3 regions of the Zobellella sp. An-6 genome follow, and region 2 is predicted to be linked to each of the others. Evidence: predicted binding sites of a transcription regulator. Region 2 holds the regulator's gene; each other region holds the start of a gene.
The links. The regulator NrdR, encoded in region 2, represses ribonucleotide reductase genes. The targets are predictions, from matches to a motif close to CACNNTATANNGTG.
Positions count from the first base shown of each region.

Region 1: a site for NrdR is predicted at 3,575-3,588, ahead of nrdA (class 1a ribonucleoside-diphosphate reductase subunit alpha). Genes of this name have one in related genera too.
Region 3: a site for NrdR is predicted at 3,972-3,985, ahead of nrdG (anaerobic ribonucleoside-triphosphate reductase activating protein). Genes of this name have one in related genera too.

Region 1 covers NZ_CP199259.1:2,455,969-2,462,012, forward strand. The annotation lists gene gyrA (DNA topoisomerase (ATP-hydrolyzing) subunit A) at 1-1,774, opposite strand, end outside; gene ubiG (bifunctional 2-polyprenyl-6-hydroxyphenol methylase/3-demethylubiquinol 3-O-methyltransferase UbiG) at 1,927-2,625, shown strand; gene ACT7DK_RS11520 (HAD-IA family hydrolase) at 2,629-3,306, shown strand; gene nrdA (class 1a ribonucleoside-diphosphate reductase subunit alpha) at 3,647-5,923, shown strand; gene nrdB (class Ia ribonucleoside-diphosphate reductase subunit beta) at 6,044-6,044, shown strand, end outside.
Region 2 covers NZ_CP199259.1:923,613-929,656, reverse strand. The annotation lists gene ribBA (bifunctional 3,4-dihydroxy-2-butanone-4-phosphate synthase/GTP cyclohydrolase II) at 1-686, opposite strand, end outside; gene ACT7DK_RS04230 (riboflavin synthase) at 700-1,353, opposite strand; gene ribD (bifunctional diaminohydroxyphosphoribosylaminopyrimidine deaminase/5-amino-6-(5-phosphoribosylamino)uracil reductase RibD) at 1,353-2,468, opposite strand; gene nrdR (transcriptional regulator NrdR) at 2,469-2,918, opposite strand; gene glyA (serine hydroxymethyltransferase) at 3,104-4,357, opposite strand; gene ACT7DK_RS04210 (molecular chaperone TorD family protein) at 4,634-5,263, shown strand; gene ACT7DK_RS04205 (DUF2956 family protein) at 5,263-5,613, shown strand; gene ACT7DK_RS04200 (YqaA family protein) at 5,617-6,044, shown strand, end outside.
Region 3 covers NZ_CP199259.1:1,774,360-1,780,403, reverse strand. The annotation lists gene ACT7DK_RS08215 (DUF922 domain-containing protein) at 1-309, opposite strand, end outside; gene corA (magnesium/cobalt transporter CorA) at 503-1,450, shown strand; gene nrdD (anaerobic ribonucleoside-triphosphate reductase) at 1,731-3,506, opposite strand; gene nrdG (anaerobic ribonucleoside-triphosphate reductase activating protein) at 3,503-3,958, opposite strand; gene ACT7DK_RS08195 (CreA family protein) at 4,187-4,648, shown strand; gene uvrB (excinuclease ABC subunit UvrB) at 4,708-6,044, opposite strand, start outside.

The sequences.
Region 1 (6,044 bases), 1.5 Mb from region 2:
ACAAAATGGTGTCGTGGGTGTTGGCCACCAGCAGCCGCTCGACGAAGTCCTCTTCCTTGATGCTGGTCGCCGACTTGCCGCGCCCGCCCCGGCGCTGGGCCTCATAGTCGGACAGCGGCTGGTACTTCACGTAGCCCTGGTGGGACAGGGTGACCACCACGTCTTCCTGGGTGATCAGGTCCTCGATGTTGATCTCGGCGCTGGAAGTGGTGATCTCGGTGCGGCGGGTATCGCCGAACTGCTCCTTGAGCGCTTCCAGCTCCTCGCGGATCACCTCCATCAGGCGGACCGTGCTGTTGAGGATGTGCAGCAGCTCGGCGATCTGCTCGAGCAGGCTCTGGTATTCCTCCAGGATCTTCTCGTGCTCGAGGCCGGTCAGGCGGTGCAGGCGCAGATCCAGGATGGCCTGGGCCTGCTGCTCTGTCAGGTAATAGTGGCCGTCGCGGATGCCGTATTCGGGCTCCAGCCATTCCGGACGGGCGGCGTCGTCACCGGCCCGCTCCAGCATGCCGGCCACGTTGCCCAGCGCCCAGCCCTGGGCCAGCAGCCCGGCCTTGGCCTCCGCCGGGGTCGGCGAGCGGCGGATCAGCTCGATCACCGGATCGATGTTGGCCAGGGCGATGGCCAGGCCTTCCAGGATGTGGGCCCGGTCCCGCGCCTTGCGCAGTTCGAAGATGGTGCGGCGGGTGACCACTTCGCGCCGGTGCTGGATAAAGCACTCCAGCATTTCCTTCAGGTTGAAGGTGCGCGGCTGGTTGTTGTCCAGCGCCACCATGTTGATGCCGAACACCGTCTGCATCTGGGTCTGGGCATAGAGGTTGTTGAGGATGACCTCGGCCACCTCGCCCCGGCGCACCTCGATCACCACGCGCATGCCGTCCTTGTCGGACTCGTCGCGCAGGGCGGAAATGCCCTCGATGCGCTTTTCCTTGACCAGCTCGGCGATTTTTTCAATCAACCGCGCCTTGTTCACCTGGTAGGGCAGCTCGGAGACGATGATGGTCTCGCGCCCGCTCTTCTCGTCGGCCTCGATCTCGGCCAGGGCGCGCACATAGATCTTGCCACGGCCGGTGCGGTAGGCATCGATGATGCCGGACTTGCCGTTGATGATGCCGCCGGTGGGGAAATCCGGGCCCGGGATCAGCTCGATCAGCTGGTCGACGCTGATGTGTTCGTTGTCGATCAGCGCCAGGCAGCCGTCCACCACCTCGTTGAGGTTGTGGGGCGGAATATTGGTGGCCATGCCCACGGCGATACCGGAGGAGCCGTTGACCAGCAGGTTGGGCACCTTGGTCGGCATCACCGCCGGTATCATCTCGGTGCCGTCGTAGTTGGGCACCCAGTCGACGGTTTCCTTGTCCAGATCCGCCAGCAGCTCGTGGGCGATCTTGTCCATGCGCACTTCGGTATAACGCATGGCGGCGGCGGAGTCGCCATCCACCGAGCCGAAGTTGCCCTGGCCGTCGACCAGGGTATAGCGCATGGAAAAGTCCTGCGCCATCCGCACTATGGTGTCGTATACCGCGCTGTCGCCGTGGGGGTGATATTTACCTATTACGTCACCCACTACCCGGGCTGATTTCTTGTAGGGCTTGTTCCAGTCGTTGCCGAGCTCGTTCATGGCGAACAGCACACGGCGATGCACCGGCTTCAAACCATCTCGCACATCGGGAAGCGCCCGTCCCACGATCACGCTCATGGCGTAATCCAGGTAGGAGCGTTTGAGCTCTTCCTCGATGTTTATCGGCATGATTTCTCGGGCCAGATCGGTCATAGCAAGCCTTGTCCCCAGTTTATTGATTATATGGCTTTGAAAAACGCGCCATTCTAGCACAGTTCCGGCCCGACGGGAGCAGGGAAGCTGGCGGCGACAGGCCGCTTGGTTATAATGGCCTCCTCAGTTTGTCCGGCTTTAAGGCTTCGACCATGAACGTAGATCAACAGGAAATCGACAAATTCGAGGCCATGGCCTCCCGCTGGTGGGATCCGGAGGGCGACTTCAAGCCCCTGCACCGGCTCAACCCCCTGCGCCTGGACTGGATAGCCGGCAAGGCCGGCGGCCTGTTCGGCAAGCAGGTGATCGACATCGGCTGCGGCGGCGGTATTTTAAGCGAGAGCATGGCCCGGGAAGGCGCCGAGGTCACCGGGGTGGACATGGGCCGCGAGCCGCTGGCCGTGGCCCGGCTGCATGCCCTGGAAACCGGGGTGAGCGTCAATTATCGTCAGGGCACCGCCGAGCAGCTGGCCGCCGAACGGCCCGGACAATTCGAGGTGGTGACCTGTATGGAAATGCTGGAGCACGTGCCCGACCCGGCTTCCGTGGTGCAGGCCTGCGCCGAGCTGGCCCGACCCGGCGCCACCCTGGTGTTTTCCACCATCAGCCGCAACCCCAAGGCCTGGCTGCTGATGATAGGGGTGGCGGAACATCTGCTGAAAATGGTGCCGAAAGGCACCCATGATCACCGCAAGTTCATCACCCCGGCGGAGCTGTGTTCCTATATAGAGCGGGCCGGTCTGGTGGTGAAGGACATCAGCGGCGTGGTCTACCGGCCCCTGACCGGCGATTTCAAGCTGAGCCGGGATGCGGACGTCAACTACATGGTCCACGCCATCAAACCGGAGTAAACCATGGACGTGCGCGCGGTGTTGTTCGACCTAGACGGTACCCTGCTGGACACGGCCGGCGACATGGGCGCGGCCGCCAACCATGTCATCACCGGCCTGGGGTTGCCCCCGCTCTCCGACGAGGTGCTGAGCTGCACCACCTCGGATGGCTCCTACGCCCTGCTCCAGGCCGGCATCCAGCCGGCGCTTATCGCACAGCACGGACTGGAACAGCTGCGCCGGCGGATGCTGGCCTTTTACGGCGAGAACCTCTGCCGCCATACCCGCCCCTACGACGGCGTGGCGGAGCTGCTCGACTGGCTCGACCGGCGTCGCATTCCCTGGGGGGTGGTCACCAACAAGCCCGCCGCCCTGACCGAACCGCTGCTGGCCGGGCTGCCGCTGTTCGCCGGTTGTGGCGTCACCGTCAGCGCCGATACCCTGCCCCAGAAAAAACCGCATCCGGCTCCCCTGCTCCACGCCGCCGGACAGCTGGCGGTGGCGGCGGCCCAGTGCGTCTATGTGGGCGACCACAGGCGCGACATAGAAGCGGGCCGGGCCGCCGGCATGGTGACCATCGCCGCCGCCTGGGGCTACATCTCGGCCGGCGAGAACCCGGACGACTGGCAGGCGGACCATCGACTCGACTCGGTGCCGGCCCTGAAAAGCTGGCTCGAAGACGCGTTCGGCACCTCCTGCTGAAAGTTCCGGCGGGATCCCCAAACGCCTTTTTTTGCAAGCCAAATTTTTCAAAAAAAGTTTCCTCCCGCCCATAAAAACAGCAGGCTTTGGCCAGCGCCAGACTCCCAACGGAGCAGAAGTTAGTGAGTGCAAACACAAGCCCGAAGATCACAGATTATCCACAAGATCTTCCGGCGGCAGCCGGCTTGAGAATCGGGGGGCAACCCACTATATTGTGCCCATCCTCAATATCACAACTAGATGTTGTGCTTCCTCCGATTGCCGACCACACTATATAGGGTGGCTGGCTGCACGGGTTTTGCCGGAGCAGACACAACACCACCGGGAGAAGGTCCGCCTCATGAACAAACATCTGCTGGTCACCAAACGCTCCGGCGCCAAGGAGCCCATCGATCTGGACAAGATCCACAGGGTCATCACCTGGGCCGCCGAGGGCCTGGACAATGTTTCCGTCTCCCAGGTAGAGCTGCGCTCCCATATCCAGTTCTATGACGGTATCCGCACCGAAGACATCCACGAGACCATCATCAAGGCCGCCGCGGATCTGATCTCCGAACAGAGTCCGGACTACCAGTACCTGGCCGCCCGCCTGGCCATGTTCCACCTGCGCAAGAAGGCCTACGGCCGGTTCGAGCCGCCCCACTTCTACGATCATGTGGTCAAACTCACCGAGATGGGCAAGTACGACCAGCACATCCTGGCCGACTACAGCCGCGAGGAGTTCGAAACCCTGAACGCCCGCCTGCACCACGAGCGCGACATGGACTTCTCCTACGCCGCGGTCAAGCAGCTCGAGGGCAAGTACCTGGTGCAGAACCGGGTCACCGGCGCCATCTACGAGAGCCCCCAGTTCCTGTACATGCTGGTGGCCGCCTGCCTGTTCTCCAAGTACCCCAAGGCGACCCGGCTGGACTACATCACCCGCTTCTATGATGCGGTGTCCCAGTTCAAGATCTCCCTGCCCACGCCCATCATGTCCGGCGTGCGCACGCCCACCCGCCAGTTCAGCTCCTGCGTGCTGATCGAGTGCGGCGACAGCCTGGATTCCATCAACGCCACCTCCGGCGCCATTGTGCGTTATGTGTCCCAGCGCGCCGGCATCGGCATCAACGCCGGCCGCATCCGGGCGCTCGGCAGCCCCATCCGTGGCGGCGAGGCCTTCCACACCGGCTGTATCCCCTTCTACAAGCACTTCCAGACCGCGGTCAAATGCTGCTCCCAGGGCGGCGTGCGCGGCGGTGCCGCCACCCTGTTCTATCCCCTGTGGCACCTGGAAGTGGAGTCGCTGCTGGTGCTCAAGAACAACCGCGGCGTGGAAGAGAACCGGGTCCGCCACATGGACTACGGCGTGCAGATCAACCGGCTGATGTACCAGCGCCTGATCAAGGGCGGCGACATCACCCTGTTCAGCCCCTCCGACGTGCCCGGCCTGTACGATGCCTTCTTTGAGGATCAGGCCAAGTTTGAAACCCTGTACGAGCAATACGAGCGGGACGACAGCATTCGCAAGCGCACCGTCAAGGCGCTGGAGCTGTTCTCCCTGATGATGCAGGAACGCGCCGGCACCGGCCGCATCTATATCCAGAACGTGGATCACTGCAACACCCACAGCCCCTTCGACCCGGCGGTGGCCCCGGTGCGCCAGAGCAACCTCTGCCTGGAGATCGCCCTGCCCACCAAGCCGCTGATGGACATCAACGACGAGAACGGCGAAATCGCCCTCTGCACCCTGTCCGCCTTCAACCTGGGTGCCATCGGCAGCCTGGACGACCTGGAAGAGCTGGCGGAGCTGGCGGTACGCGCCCTCGACGCCCTGCTCGACTACCAGGACTACCCGCTGCTGGCCGCCCACAAGGGCTCGATGAACCGCCGGACTCTGGGCATTGGCGTCATCAACTACGCCTACTACCTGGCCAAGCACGGCGTCAAATATTCCGATGGCAGCGCCATCGGCCTGACCCACAAGACTTTCGAGGCCATCCAGTACTACCTGCTGAAGGCCTCGGTGCAGCTGGCCAGGGAGTTCGGGGCCTGCCCGGCCTTTAATGAGACCACCTACGCTCAGGGCATACTGCCCATCGACACCTACAAGAAGGATCTGGACAGCGTCTGCAGCGAACCGCTGCACCTGGACTGGGAAAGCCTGCGCGAGGAGATCAAGACGGTGGGCCTGCGCAACAGCACCCTGACCGCGCTGATGCCCTCCGAAACCTCGAGCCAGATCTCCAACGCCACCAACGGCATAGAGCCGCCCCGCGGCCTGGTGTCGATCAAGGCCTCCAAGGACGGCATCCTCAAGCAGGTGGTGCCCGAGTACGAACGGCTCAAGGGCCAGTACGAGCTGCTGTGGCAGATGCCCTCCAACGACGGCTATCTGCAGCTGGTCGGCGTGATGCAGAAGTTCGTGGATCAGGCCATTTCCGCCAACACCAACTACGATCCGGCCCGCTTTGAGGGCGGCCGGGTACCGATGAAGCAGTTGCTGAAAGACCTGCTCACCGCCTACAAGTTCGGTCTCAAGACCCTGTATTACCACAACACCCGTGACGGTGCGGCAGACGCCCAGAACGACATGCAGGAAGATGACGGCTGCGCCGGCGGTGCCTGCAAGATTTAAGGCACCGTCACACTCAAATAATCCCGGCGAGGGCCACCTCGCCGCTGTGCGCAGCGTCGCTCACTACCGCCAACGCGGGCTGAGCGGCACTGCGCTCATTGTCTTTGCGGAACGAGAAAAA
Region 2 (6,044 bases):
GTATCGCGGAAGGTGACCAGCTCGAAGTCGCCGTATTCGGTGGGCAGATGGCAGCGGGCCACCTGCTCGATGGTGGTTTCGTTCTGGTTGCGGTATTCGATCAGATCGGCGATGGTGCCGAGTTTGATGCCGTGCTGTTCGGCGAACTTCTCCAGATCCGGGCGCCGGGCCATGGTGCCGTCTTCGTTCAGGATCTCGACGATCACCGCCGCCGGCTCCAGGCCCGCCAGCCGCGCCAGGTCGCAGCCCGCTTCGGTGTGGCCGGCGCGGGTCAGCACGCCGCCGTTCTGCGCCTTGAGCGGGAAGATATGGCCCGGCTGCACCAGATCCGCCGCCTTGGCGTCCCTGGCCACCGCCGCCTGCACGGTGCGGGCCCGGTCGGCGGCGGAAATGCCGGTGGTGACGCCTTCGGCGGCCTCGATGGACACGGTGAAGGCGGTGGAGAACTGCTCGGTATTGCGGCTGACCATCAGCGGCAGATCCAGCTGGCGGCAACGGGCCTCGGTCAGGGTCAGGCAAATCAGCCCCCGGCCGTATTTGGCCATGAAGTTGATGTCTTCCGGCCGCACATGCTCGGCGGCCATGATCAGGTCGCCCTCGTTTTCCCGGTCCTCGTCATCCATCAGGATGACCATTTTGCCCTGACGAAGATCGTCGATGATTTCCTGGGTACTGCTTAAGGCCATGGTGTTCTCCTTGTTATTTCACGAATCCGCTGGCGGCCAGGGTCGCCAGCGTCAGTCCGCCCTGTGGTGATGCGGGCGCACCGCTCAGCAGGCGCTCCAGATAGCGGGCAATGATATCCACCTCCAGGTTGACCGACCGGCCCGGTTGCCAGTCGTCCAGGGTGGTTTCTTGTAATGTATGGGGTACCAGGGTCAGTTTAAAGGCTGCCCCGTCCACCGCGTTCACCGTCAGGCTGATGCCGTCGACCGTGATGGAGCCTTTTTCGGCGATATAGCGGGCCAGCTCCGCAGGCGCCTCCAGCCACAGCTCCAGGCTGCTGCCGAGCGGAGTGCGGCGCACCACCTTGCCCACCCCGTCCACATGGCCGGAGACGATGTGGCCGCCCAGCCGGCTGGTGGGCAGCAGCGCCTTCTCCAGGTTGACCCTCTGGCCCGCCTGGTAGTCGGCGAAGCCGGTGCGGGCGATGGTTTCGCCGGACACGTCGGCACAGTAGTAGTCCTTGCCCAGTTCGGTCACCGTCAGGCAGACACCGTTGGTGGCGATGGAATCACCCAGCTTGACGTCGGACAGATCCAGCCCGGGACAATGGATCCTGATCACCGACTCCTTGCCCTTGCGGCTGATGGCCGCAAGCAGGCCCGTGGCTTCAACGATACCGGTAAACATCAGTTTTTTACCCTTGCAGTCAGTTTAAGATCATCGCCCACCCGGCGGCAGTCGCGCCATTCGAGCACGGGCACGGCATCCATGGCGGTCTGTTCCGGCAGTTCGAACAGGCCGCGGGCGCTGTTGCCCATCAGCTTGGGGGCCTGGTAGAGCACCAGTTCATCCACCAGCCCCTGGCCGAGCAGGGCACCGCACAGCCGGGCCCCTGCCTCCACCCAGAGCTGGTTCAGCTGGCGCCGGCCCAGTTCGTCGAGCAGCAGCGGCAGGTCGAGTTTGCCATTCCCGGCAAGCGGCAGCACGCATTCTTCCACCTGAGGGCCGAAACCGCCGCCGACCCGGCCGCGCAGCAACAGCACCGGGCCGGGGACGGAAAAGAGGGTCAGTCCCGGATGCAGCCGGTTGCGGGTATCGACCACGATGCGCAGCGGCTGACGCAGCCCGGCCTCGGGGTACTGCTCCCGCACCGAGGCGGGCAGCTCCGGCCAGCGCACGTTGAGGGCGGCGTCGTCGGCCAGCACGGTGTCGGCTCCGGACAACACGGCACAACTCAGGGCCCGGTGGCGCTGCACGTCCTGCCTGGCCTGGGGACCGGTGATCCACTTGCTCTCGCCGTTGGCCAGCGCGGTGCGGCCGTCGAGGCTGGCGGCCAGCTTGACGGTCACGAAGGGACGGCCGGTGCGCATGCGGTGCAGAAAGCCGACGTTGACCGCCTCCGCCGCCGCCGTCATCAGGCCGGCTTCGGCCCGGATGCCCGCCTCCTGCAGCATGGCCAGTCCCCGCCCGGCGACCCGGGGATTGGGATCCACCATGGCCGCCACCACCCGGGCCACGCCGGCGTCGATCAGGCCTTGGGCGCAGGGCGGGGTACGACCATGGTGGGAGCAGGGCTCCAGGGTGACATAGGCGGTGGCGCCCCGGGCGCGGGGACCGGCCTGGCGCAGGGCGAACACCTCGGCGTGGGGTTCACCGGCTTTTTGATGATAGCCCTCGCCGACCAGTTCGCCTTCATTGACGATAACGCAACCCACCGCCGGATTGGGGCTGGTGGTAAAGCGGCCGCGGCCGGCCAGGGCGAGCGCCCCGGCCATCCAGAACGCATCTTCTTTGCTGAACACTTATTGCTCCAGACGGGCTATTTCCTCGCCGAATTGGCGCAGATCCTCGAAACAGCGGTAAACGGAGGCGAAGCGGATATAGGCGACCTTGTCGAGCTGCTTGAGCTCTTCCATCACCAGGTTGCCGATAAGCTCGGATTTGACTTCCCGCTCGCCGGTGGCGCGCAGCTGGGATTTGATGCGGCTGATGGCCTGCTCGATGGCCTCGGTGCTGACCGGACGCTTTTCCAGCGCACGCTGCATGCCGGCTTCCAGCTTGTCCTCATTGAAGGGCTCGCGGATGCCGGTGGTCTTGATCACCCGCGGCATTACCAGCTCGGCGGTCTCGAAGGTGGTGAACCGCTCCCTGCAGGCATTGCATTCCCGTCGCCGGCGCACCTGCAGGCCGTCCCCCACCAGGCGGGAGTCGATGACCTTGGTTTCGGTTGCGTTACAGAAGGGGCAGTGCATGGTGCCTCCGCGGAGCCGGCGATGGCCCTAGTGTAAAGAAGCGGACCTGAGATTGCCAGCATCCTGCCGGCAGGCTTCCGCGCCGGAGCCGGCGGGAACCCGGCACCCGGCGCCATTTCGACGACCCGGTGCCGGATAGAAAAACGGAGCCCGAAGGCCCCGTTTTGACATCGAACCACTCAGACTCAGGCATAGACCGGGAAGCGGCGGCAGATATCCAGTACCTGCTCCTTCACCCGGGCGATGGTGGCGTCGTCGTTGATGTTGTCGAGCACATCGCAGATCCAGCCGGCCAGCTCGCGCACCTCGGTCTCCTTGAAGCCGCGACGGGTCACCGCCGGGGTACCGATGCGGATACCGGAAGTCACGAACGGAGAGCGCGGATCGTTGGGCACGGCGTTCTTGTTGACGGTGATGAAGGCACGGCCCAGGGCGGCGTCGGCTTCCTTACCGGTGATGTCCTTGTCGATCAGGTCGAGCAGGAACAGGTGGTTGTGAGTACCGCCGGAGACCACCTTGTAGCCGCGCTTCTGGAACTCGTCGGCCATGGCCTGGGCGTTCTTCAGCACCTGGCCCTGGTATTCCTTGAACTCGGGCTCCATGGCTTCCTTGAAGGCCACCGCCTTGGCGGCGATGATGTGCATCAGGGGGCCGCCCTGGCCGCCGGGGAAAACGGCGGAGTTCAGCTTCTTCTCCAGCTCTTCATCGTTGGAGGCGGACAGGATCAGGCCGCCACGGGGACCGGCCAGGGTCTTGTGGGTGGTGGAGGTCACCACGTGGGCATGGGCGATCGGGCTCGGGTAGTGACCGGCGGCGATCAGACCCGCCACGTGGGCCATGTCGACCATGAACCAGGCACCGACCTTGTCGGCGATCTCGCGCATGCGCGCCCAGTCGACCAGGCCGGAGAAGGCGGAGAAGCCGCCGATGATCATCTTCGGCTTGTGCTCGACCGCCAGGCGCTCCATCTCTTCGTAGTCCAGCACGCCTTGCTCGTTGATGCCGTAGGGGATGATGTTGTACATCTTGCCGGAAAAGTTGGCGGGAGAGCCGTGAGTCAGGTGGCCGCCGTGGGCCAGGTTCATGCCCATGACGGTATCGCCGGGCTTGACCAGGGCCATGAAGACGGCGGCATTGGCCTGGGAGCCGGAGTGGGGCTGGACGTTGGCGTAGGTGGCGCCGAACAGCTGCTTGGCGCGCTCGATGGCCAGCTCTTCGGCGATGTCGACATACTCGCAGCCGCCATAGAAACGCTTGCCGGGGTAGCCTTCGGCGTACTTGTTGGTCAGCTGGGAACCCTGCGCCTGCATCACCCGGGGGCTAGTGTAGTTTTCGGAAGCAATCAGCTCGATATGCTCCTCCTGACGCAGGGTTTCATCGCTGATGGCCTGCCACAGCTGGGGATCATAATCGGCGATATTCATGTCACGCTTTAACATCCGTTTCTCCTGACTCGTGCGGTTATCACTGTTGGGGCTAGAGTTTACCCCCAAGGCGCGGCCCGGCCTAGCCCCGGCGAGGAAGTTATCAACATTTTTTTATCTTTATGTTGAAAAGTTCACAAAAAGTTGAAGGGAGCATAACAAGCTCATCATGCCCCCGCTACCGGGCCACGGGCTGGATATAGCGCCCAAACCCGATAGAATAGGCGTTTTGGCCCGTGGTGCCGGTCTCGGAAAGCCGCGCCGGGCACCCAAACAAATGTTGAGGGGAATATGCAAGACTTCATGGTTACCTCGCACCGCCGAGCCGAACTCTATCACTGGTTTACCGCCCTCTTCGCCGCCCCCCTGGCCGACAGCGAGATCCGCGAGTTCAGCGGCTACGACATGCACGCCTTCCTGGACAGCCTGGCCACCCTGGACCCCCTGAACGCCACCACCGAGGCGTTCCGCCGGCAGGCCGAGCGGGTGGCCGGACTGAAAAAGCCCCATGCGGAACTGACCGAGCAGTACGGCCGGCTGTTCGGCCAGCCCTCGCTGCTGGACACCTCGACCCTGGCGCCGCCGGAAGACGAGGCCCTGGTGCTGATGTCGGTGCTGCTGCGCCAACACGGTACCCGGCTGGACGACGATGATCCGCTCAACGTCTGCAACCAGCTGGAAATGATGGGCACCCTGGCCCTGGCCGCCGCCGACGCGGCCGAACGGGGGGACGTGCCGGCACGCCAGACCCTGCTCGACCAACAGCGGGAGCTGGCCAACCAGCTGATCATCGGCTGGCTGCCCGCTTTCGTGGACGCCTGCCGGGAGCAGGACGAGTTCGGCTTTTATGCCGCGGCCGCCGAACTGCTGCGGGCCATGTTCAGCATGGATCTGCACTACCTCAACAACGTGGCCGACTGATGCGTTACCACAAGAATAGGCCCGCCGAGGCCTCGCCCCAGAGCCGGGACGAGGCCGAGCGCATCGCCCGGGCCACCCAGCGCCCGGGCCAGACCAAGGAGCAGACCCGGCTGATCGCCCAGGGCATCCAGAAGGGCATAGAGGAATACAAGAAACAACAGAAGGCGAAGGCCCGCGCCGCCGACAAGGCGCGCAAGCAACAGGCCCGCCGCCAGGATGAGGAAACGGCGGACGAGGCCTTGCCGCTGGACGAGGCACCGGCCTCCTCATCCGCCTCCCTGCTGCCCTGGCTGCTGCTGGCCTTGAGCTGGCTCGGCTTTGGCCTCTACCTCTGGCTGGCTCGCGGCTGAGGCGTGGACTTTCTCCTGGTCTTCGCCAGCAGCCTGCTGGCCGCCACCGTGGCGCCCTTCTATTCCGAGGTGGTACTGGCGGCGGTGCTCAGCCGCCAGCCCGACGCCGCCGTGCTGCTCTGGGCCCTGGCCAGCGTGGGCAATACCCTGGGCTCGGTGATCAACTGGTGGCTGGGCAAGTACCTGCTGCACTACCAGGACAGGCGCTGGTTTCCGGTCAAGCCGGTGCAACTGGCCCGGGCCCAGTACTGGTTCAACCGCTTCGGGGTCTGGACCCTGCTGCTGGGCTGGTTGCCGGTGGTGGGCGATCCCCTCACCTTTATCGCCGGGATAATGCGGGTCCGACTGGCCCTGTTCGTGCCCCTGGTGTTTATCGGCAAGGCCAGCCGCTACCTGATCGTGATCTGGTTTGCCGAGCAGTTGTTGCTGTA
Region 3 (6,044 bases), 850 kb from region 2:
GGCCCGCTCCCGCACCAGCCGCTCGTAGGCAGTGAGGGCCAGGCGATAGTTCTGCCATTCCGGCGTTTGCGGCCACTCCAAGGGCTCGGTAACGGTGGCGGTGAGCGACACCAGCACCTGGGCCGGCAGGCAGCCCTGCTCGGCCTCCTGTCCCGACAGCTGCCAGGACAACCGGTAATCCACGTCCGCCAGGCTCGGCTCCAGCGCGCTCGAGCCGTAGACATCCACCGTCTGCCGGGCCTTCAGGGCCATCTCGGCGGCCACGGGCGTGGCCAGCAACAACATCAAGATACAACAGATTCGCTTCACGGCGGCTCTCCGGTGGACAGTCCTCAAGGCAGGGCTCTGCCTCATTATAGGCCTCTCGCAAGGTCAAGTCATTTGAGTCTACCCTTAGCGGGAGGAAAATTAATGCTATCGCCACCTTCGGGACGGGGATGACCTGACATCCGCCGCCCGCCCCTATATAGTGCGGCTAATGCTTATTGGTTGGAGAGCTGTCATGATCACAGCCTATACACTGCACGGAAAATCCCTGGCCATTCAGCCGCTCGACCTGGAGGACAAGCTGCCGCCCAACACCCTGTGGCTGGATATCCTCAAGCCCGACGAGCAGGAACAACACTGGATGAAACAGCTGTTCGTCGAGGAAGTGCCCGAGCTCGACGAGCTGGACGACATCGAGGCCTCGGCCCGCTTCTACCGGGACAAGGACGGCCTGCATATCCACTCCCTGTTCCCCCAGCGCCTGGGCAAGGAAATCGACGGCATCAACGTGCTCTTTACCCTGCGCAACAACCTGCTGATCAGCTTTCGCGAGGACGATCTGGGGCTGATGCGACTGCTGCGCCACTACATGCGCCAGGACCGGCTGGAAGTGGAAGACGCCCCGGATCTGCTGCTGGAAATCTTCCAGCTCAAGATAGAGTACATTTCCGACCTGATCGAGGATGGCTACAAGACCCTGGAAGACACCGCCAAGGAAGTGCTGCAGGTGGACGATCTGCACAAGACCATGTCGGATCTGATGCTGCAGGAAGACGGCAACGGCCATATCCGCCTGGCGCTGTACGATACCCGCCGCGCGCTGCGCTTCCTCAAGCGTTCGCTGCGTCAGAACGCCAGTGACGAGCAGCGCAAGTGGATCGACGAGATGCTCTACGACATCGAGTCGCTGCTGCCCCACACCCAGTTCCTGTTCGACAAGATCAACTTCCAGCTGGAAGCGGCCATGGGCTTTACCAGCCTGGAGCAGAGCAAGGTGATCAAGATTTTCTCGGTGGCCGCGGTGGTATTCCTGCCGCCGACGCTGATCGCCAGCATCTACGGCATGAACTTCGAGATCATGCCGGAGCTGGGCTTCGATTACGGCTACCCCATGTCGCTGGTGATGATGCTGATGTCCGCCTGCGGCACCTACTACTTCTTCAAGCGCAAGGGCTGGCTGTAACAGCCTGTTTGAGATCTGCTGTACTCGGCCAAAATGTACTACCCTGCCGACACGCCATAAAATAGGGCACTCGCCGTTGCGGCCTGCTGCGAACATTCACTGGATGTTCGGTCAGGCCGAAATGGCTCGTCACGGCGAGCAAGCTCGCCCCATGTACGCTCTCCGTTCATCCCTGAAACAGAAGGTCGGCAGAGCAACTCCCTTTGCCCTCCCCATCCGCGCCGGTGTTGCCTGCGGGTACAACCATCAGACGGCACCGGGCTGGAAAGAGGCAAGAGGATTACCGGTGGTAGAAGCGCCGGCCGTGCTCGGCCCGGCGGCCGGCGCTGAAGGCCGACACCCGCTTCAGGTAGCCGATCACCCGGGTAGCGTGATCGATATTCTCGCTGCCGCACTGCCCGCACGCCCAGTCGGTATGCTTGCTGATATGGCCGCAGTCGTTGCACAGGGTGCTGCGCACGTTGACGGTGAAATAATGGCAGCCGGTGCTGGCGGCGATGCGGTAGAGCTGCAGGTAGCCTGCCCTGCTCAGGTGCTCGTCCAGGTTGAGGTGCAGCGCCGATCCGCCGTCCAGGTATTGCACCAGATCCCGGCCGTGCAGCACGAACTTGTCGAGCACCTGGGTCCCCTCCTCGTCTTCCACCACATAGAAGTAGGAGTTGTAGCAGTCCCGCGGCACCACATAGCCGTCGGCCCTGTCCCACTTGGCGTTCTTCACCCCCAGGTTTTCCGCCGGCACAAACTCGGTGTTGAACAGGTAGCCGTACTCCTGCCGCGCCACCCGGTTGGCGTCGTAGATGATCTTGAGCCGCTCGCTGACAAAGCGCTGGTAGTCGGGGTTGTTGCCGACCTGGATACCCCGGTACTCTGCCGCCTCCACCATGCCGTTGATGCCGATGGTGAGGAACTGCTTGTCCAGGCTGATAAAGCCGGCGTCGTAGACGGTGAGGATGCCGTTTTCCAGGAAGTCCTCCATCAGCCGGCGATAGGCCACCTGATAGCGCTGGATTTTGTGGATCTCGGTCAGCAAATCGCGGCCGTCCTGCTCCAGCCGGTTCATGTTGAGGGTGATGACGTTGATCGAGCCGGTGGCCACCCCGCCCGCCCCCAGGGTGTAGGAGAAGGTATGATCGCTCACCTCGTTGCGCAGCCGGCAGCAGGAGGCCAGGGAGTCGGCGCTGTCCGACATGTAGATGAAGAAGCTGTTGCCCCGGCTCATCTGCCCGGCGCACAGCTCGGCGAAGGCCTCATCGGCGGGGGCGCCGTCCCGGGTCAGCATGGCGGCGGTCACCACCGGGAAGGTCAGCACCGCCTTGCGCCGCTCTTCGTTGAACCAGTCGAGGAAATGAGCCTGCAGCCGGAACACCGACTCGGCCTCGGGCCGGCTGCCGTCGGGGAAGACGAAAAACTCGAACATGGTGTTGAAATAGTCGCGATCGAACAGGGAAATATTCCAGAACACGCTCTGGTAGCCCCTGGCCGCCGCCGGCTGGTTGATGGCGTAGACCACGTGCTGCAGGTGATTGTTGATGGCGTGGGCATGCTCGGTGAGGTAGTCGTCGCCGTAATCCTTGCGGGCGAAATAATCGAAGTAGGTCAAAAACTCCACGGTGGCGACGGCGCCGGCGAACTGGGCGCTGATGGCGAACACCAGGTTGACGAAGGCGCCACAGAAGGACTCCAGGTGCCGGGGCGCCTGGCTCTCGCCGCCGAGCCGGGTCAGGCCGTCGAGCAGGAAGGGGTACATGGTGATGGACACGCAATAGGGCTTGAGGCTGGTTTCATCGTGCACGTAGATCTCGTGCTGCTCGATTTGCCGCTCGTACTCGGTGGCGAGATCGGCGCCGAACAGCTCGGCGATCTTGTTCTTCACCAGTCCCCGGTTGACCTGCACAAAAAAGTCCTTCATCAGCTCCGCCTCGGCGGTGGCGATGTTTTTCTGGGTCACGTTGGCATTGGGATCCATCTTGGAGCCATCCGCCGCGTTGGACGCCTTCATGTAAGCGTTGAAGCTGTCTACCTTGGCGCGCAGCTGCTCCGGGTGCAGACGTATCATGACCTTCTCCAAAAAGTGTGATTGAGCGATTCACCCGTGCTCAGGCAAATCAGCCGTTGGTTAGTGTCTCTGGAGTCGAGACCGCCGAGCTCGGCCCGCCAGGGGCCCGTCTTGAGGTAGTCGAGCTCGGCCAGCAGCGCCCGGCCCACCCGCTCCCGCCCGGTATAGAGGCAGGTCTTGAGTCCCTGCCGCCGTACCTGGCGCAGCAGCGCCAGCAGCGCCTCCCGGTCCCATTCTCCACCGAAAAACAACACACAGGTCAGCAGGCCCCGATAACGCTCCAGCCAGCCCTGCAGCCGCTCGCCGGTGAGCGGGCTGCCCGCTTGCGGGTCCCAGCTGTCGCGGCTGTGGCAGCCCGGGCAGGCCAGGGGGCAGCCGGTCACCAGCCAGGCCAGGCTAACCTCGCCGGGCACTTCCTGCAGTACCACCCTGGGTTCGAAGGCATTGAGCATCACTCGCACCAAACACTATATGTTGTGTGACAATGCTAGATACAAACACCATATATTGGAATACGCCCGTCCCAGGATAGTCCTTTTCCCTGATCTGGATCAGGCTTCGAACAATAAGGTACATATGAAATGTTTATTAAAAGATAGGGAGCGGAGATGGCACCGGACGGGGCTTTGTGTTATCACACCCGCTAACAAGCAGACAGGTACGATGACAAGGGGCCCGGAATGCGGAGCAGGATCACCATGGCGGGGCTCGTCGTCCTCGCCCTTAGCGGTTGCGACAACAATGAAGTGGGCGATGTCTCCCTCGGGGTATTCACCACCAAGGACATCAAGATAGAGGTACTTACCGACCCGGTGGTCAGCGGGGTGACCTGCCATATCTCCAACGTAGTGGCGGATCTGAGCCTGGCGGATCCTTCCGACATGTCGATCAGCTGCCGCCAGACCGGGGAGATCACCCCCGGAATGATAGCGGCGGTGGACAAGTCCAAGAGCGGCGATATCGTGTTCAAGAAGTCGAAAAGCATCTTCCTGAAAAGCCTGAAGATCCGCCGTATCTACGACGAAGCCAGCCAGAGCCTGCTGTACGTGGCCTACAGTACCAAGGAAACCGAAGGCAGCTTCAAGCACTCCCTGTCGACCGTGCCCTTGTGGGATACCGCCGCGTATCAGGCGAAGCCCTAGCCGGAAGCCGGAAGCCGGAATCCAGGCAGGCTCTCACTTCCAGCTTCTAGCTTCTGGCTTCAGCTGCGGATCAACTGCTCCCGCAGCAGGTGAATGCGATCGCGTGCCGCCGCCGCCTGCTCGAATTCCAGGTTGCGGGCGTGGTTGAGCATGACCTTCTCCAGCTCGTCGATCTGGTGGCTAAGCTCCTTGGCGCTGGGCAGGTGCGCCGGCACCGGGGTCTTTTCCTTGGCGCGCTTGGAGCCGACCCGTTTGGTGCCGTCCAGATCCATCACGTCGGTGATGCGCTTGTTGAGGCCGCGCGGCACTATGCCGTGCTCCTCGTTGAAGCGCCGCTGCAGCTCCCGGCGGCGTTCGGTCTCATTGATGGCGGCGGCCATGGAGCGGGTGATGCTGTCCGCATAGAGGATGGCCTTGCCGCTCAGGTTGCGCGCCGCCCGCCCTATCGTCTGGATAAGGGAGCGTTCGGAGCGCAGGAAGCCTTCCTTGTCCGCATCCAGAATGGCCACCAGCGACACCTCCGGCATGTCCAGCCCTTCCCGCAGCAGGTTGATGCCCACCAGCACGTCAAACTGCCCCAGGCGCAGGTCGCGGATGATCTCCATCCGCTCCACGGTGTCGATATCCGAGTGCAGGTAGCGCACCCGCACCCCGTGCTCGTTCAGGTACTCGGTCAGATCCTCCGCCATGCGCTTGGTGAGGGTGGTGACCAGCACCCGCTCGTCCCGCCCGGCGCGCAACTTCGCCTCCGACAGCAGGTCGTCCACCTGGGTCGCCACCGGCCGCACCTCCAGCTCGGGGTCGAGCAGGCCGGTGGGGCGCACCACCTGCTCGGCGATGTCGCTGCCGGACTTGTCCAGCTCGTAGGGACCGGGGGTGGCGGAGACGAATACCGTCTGCGGCATCAGCGCCTCGAATTCCTCGAAGCGCAGCGGTCTGTTGTCCAGTGCCGAGGGCAGCCGGAAACCGTACTCCACCAGGGTTTCCTTGCGCGAGCGGTCACCCTTGTACATGCCGCCGATCTGCGGCACCGTGACATGGGACTCGTCGATGATCAGCAGGCCGTCGCCGGGCAGGTAGTCGAACAGGGTGGGCGGCGGCTCGCCCTCTCCCCGCCCCGACAGGTAGCGGGAGTAGTTCTCTATCCCCGAGCAATAGCCCAGTTCCTGGATCATCTCGATGTCGAACTGGGTGCGCTGGCTGATGCGCTGCTCTTCCAGCAGCTTGTTGGCCGCCAGCAGCTGGGCCTTGCGTTCGACCAGCTCTTTCTTGATGTGCTCAATGGCCTCGAGCAGGGTCTCGCGCGGCGTCACATAGTGGGTCTTGGGGTAGATGGTGAAGCGGGCCAGGGTCTGTTGCACGGCGCCGGTGAGCGGATCGAACAGGCTGATGCGCT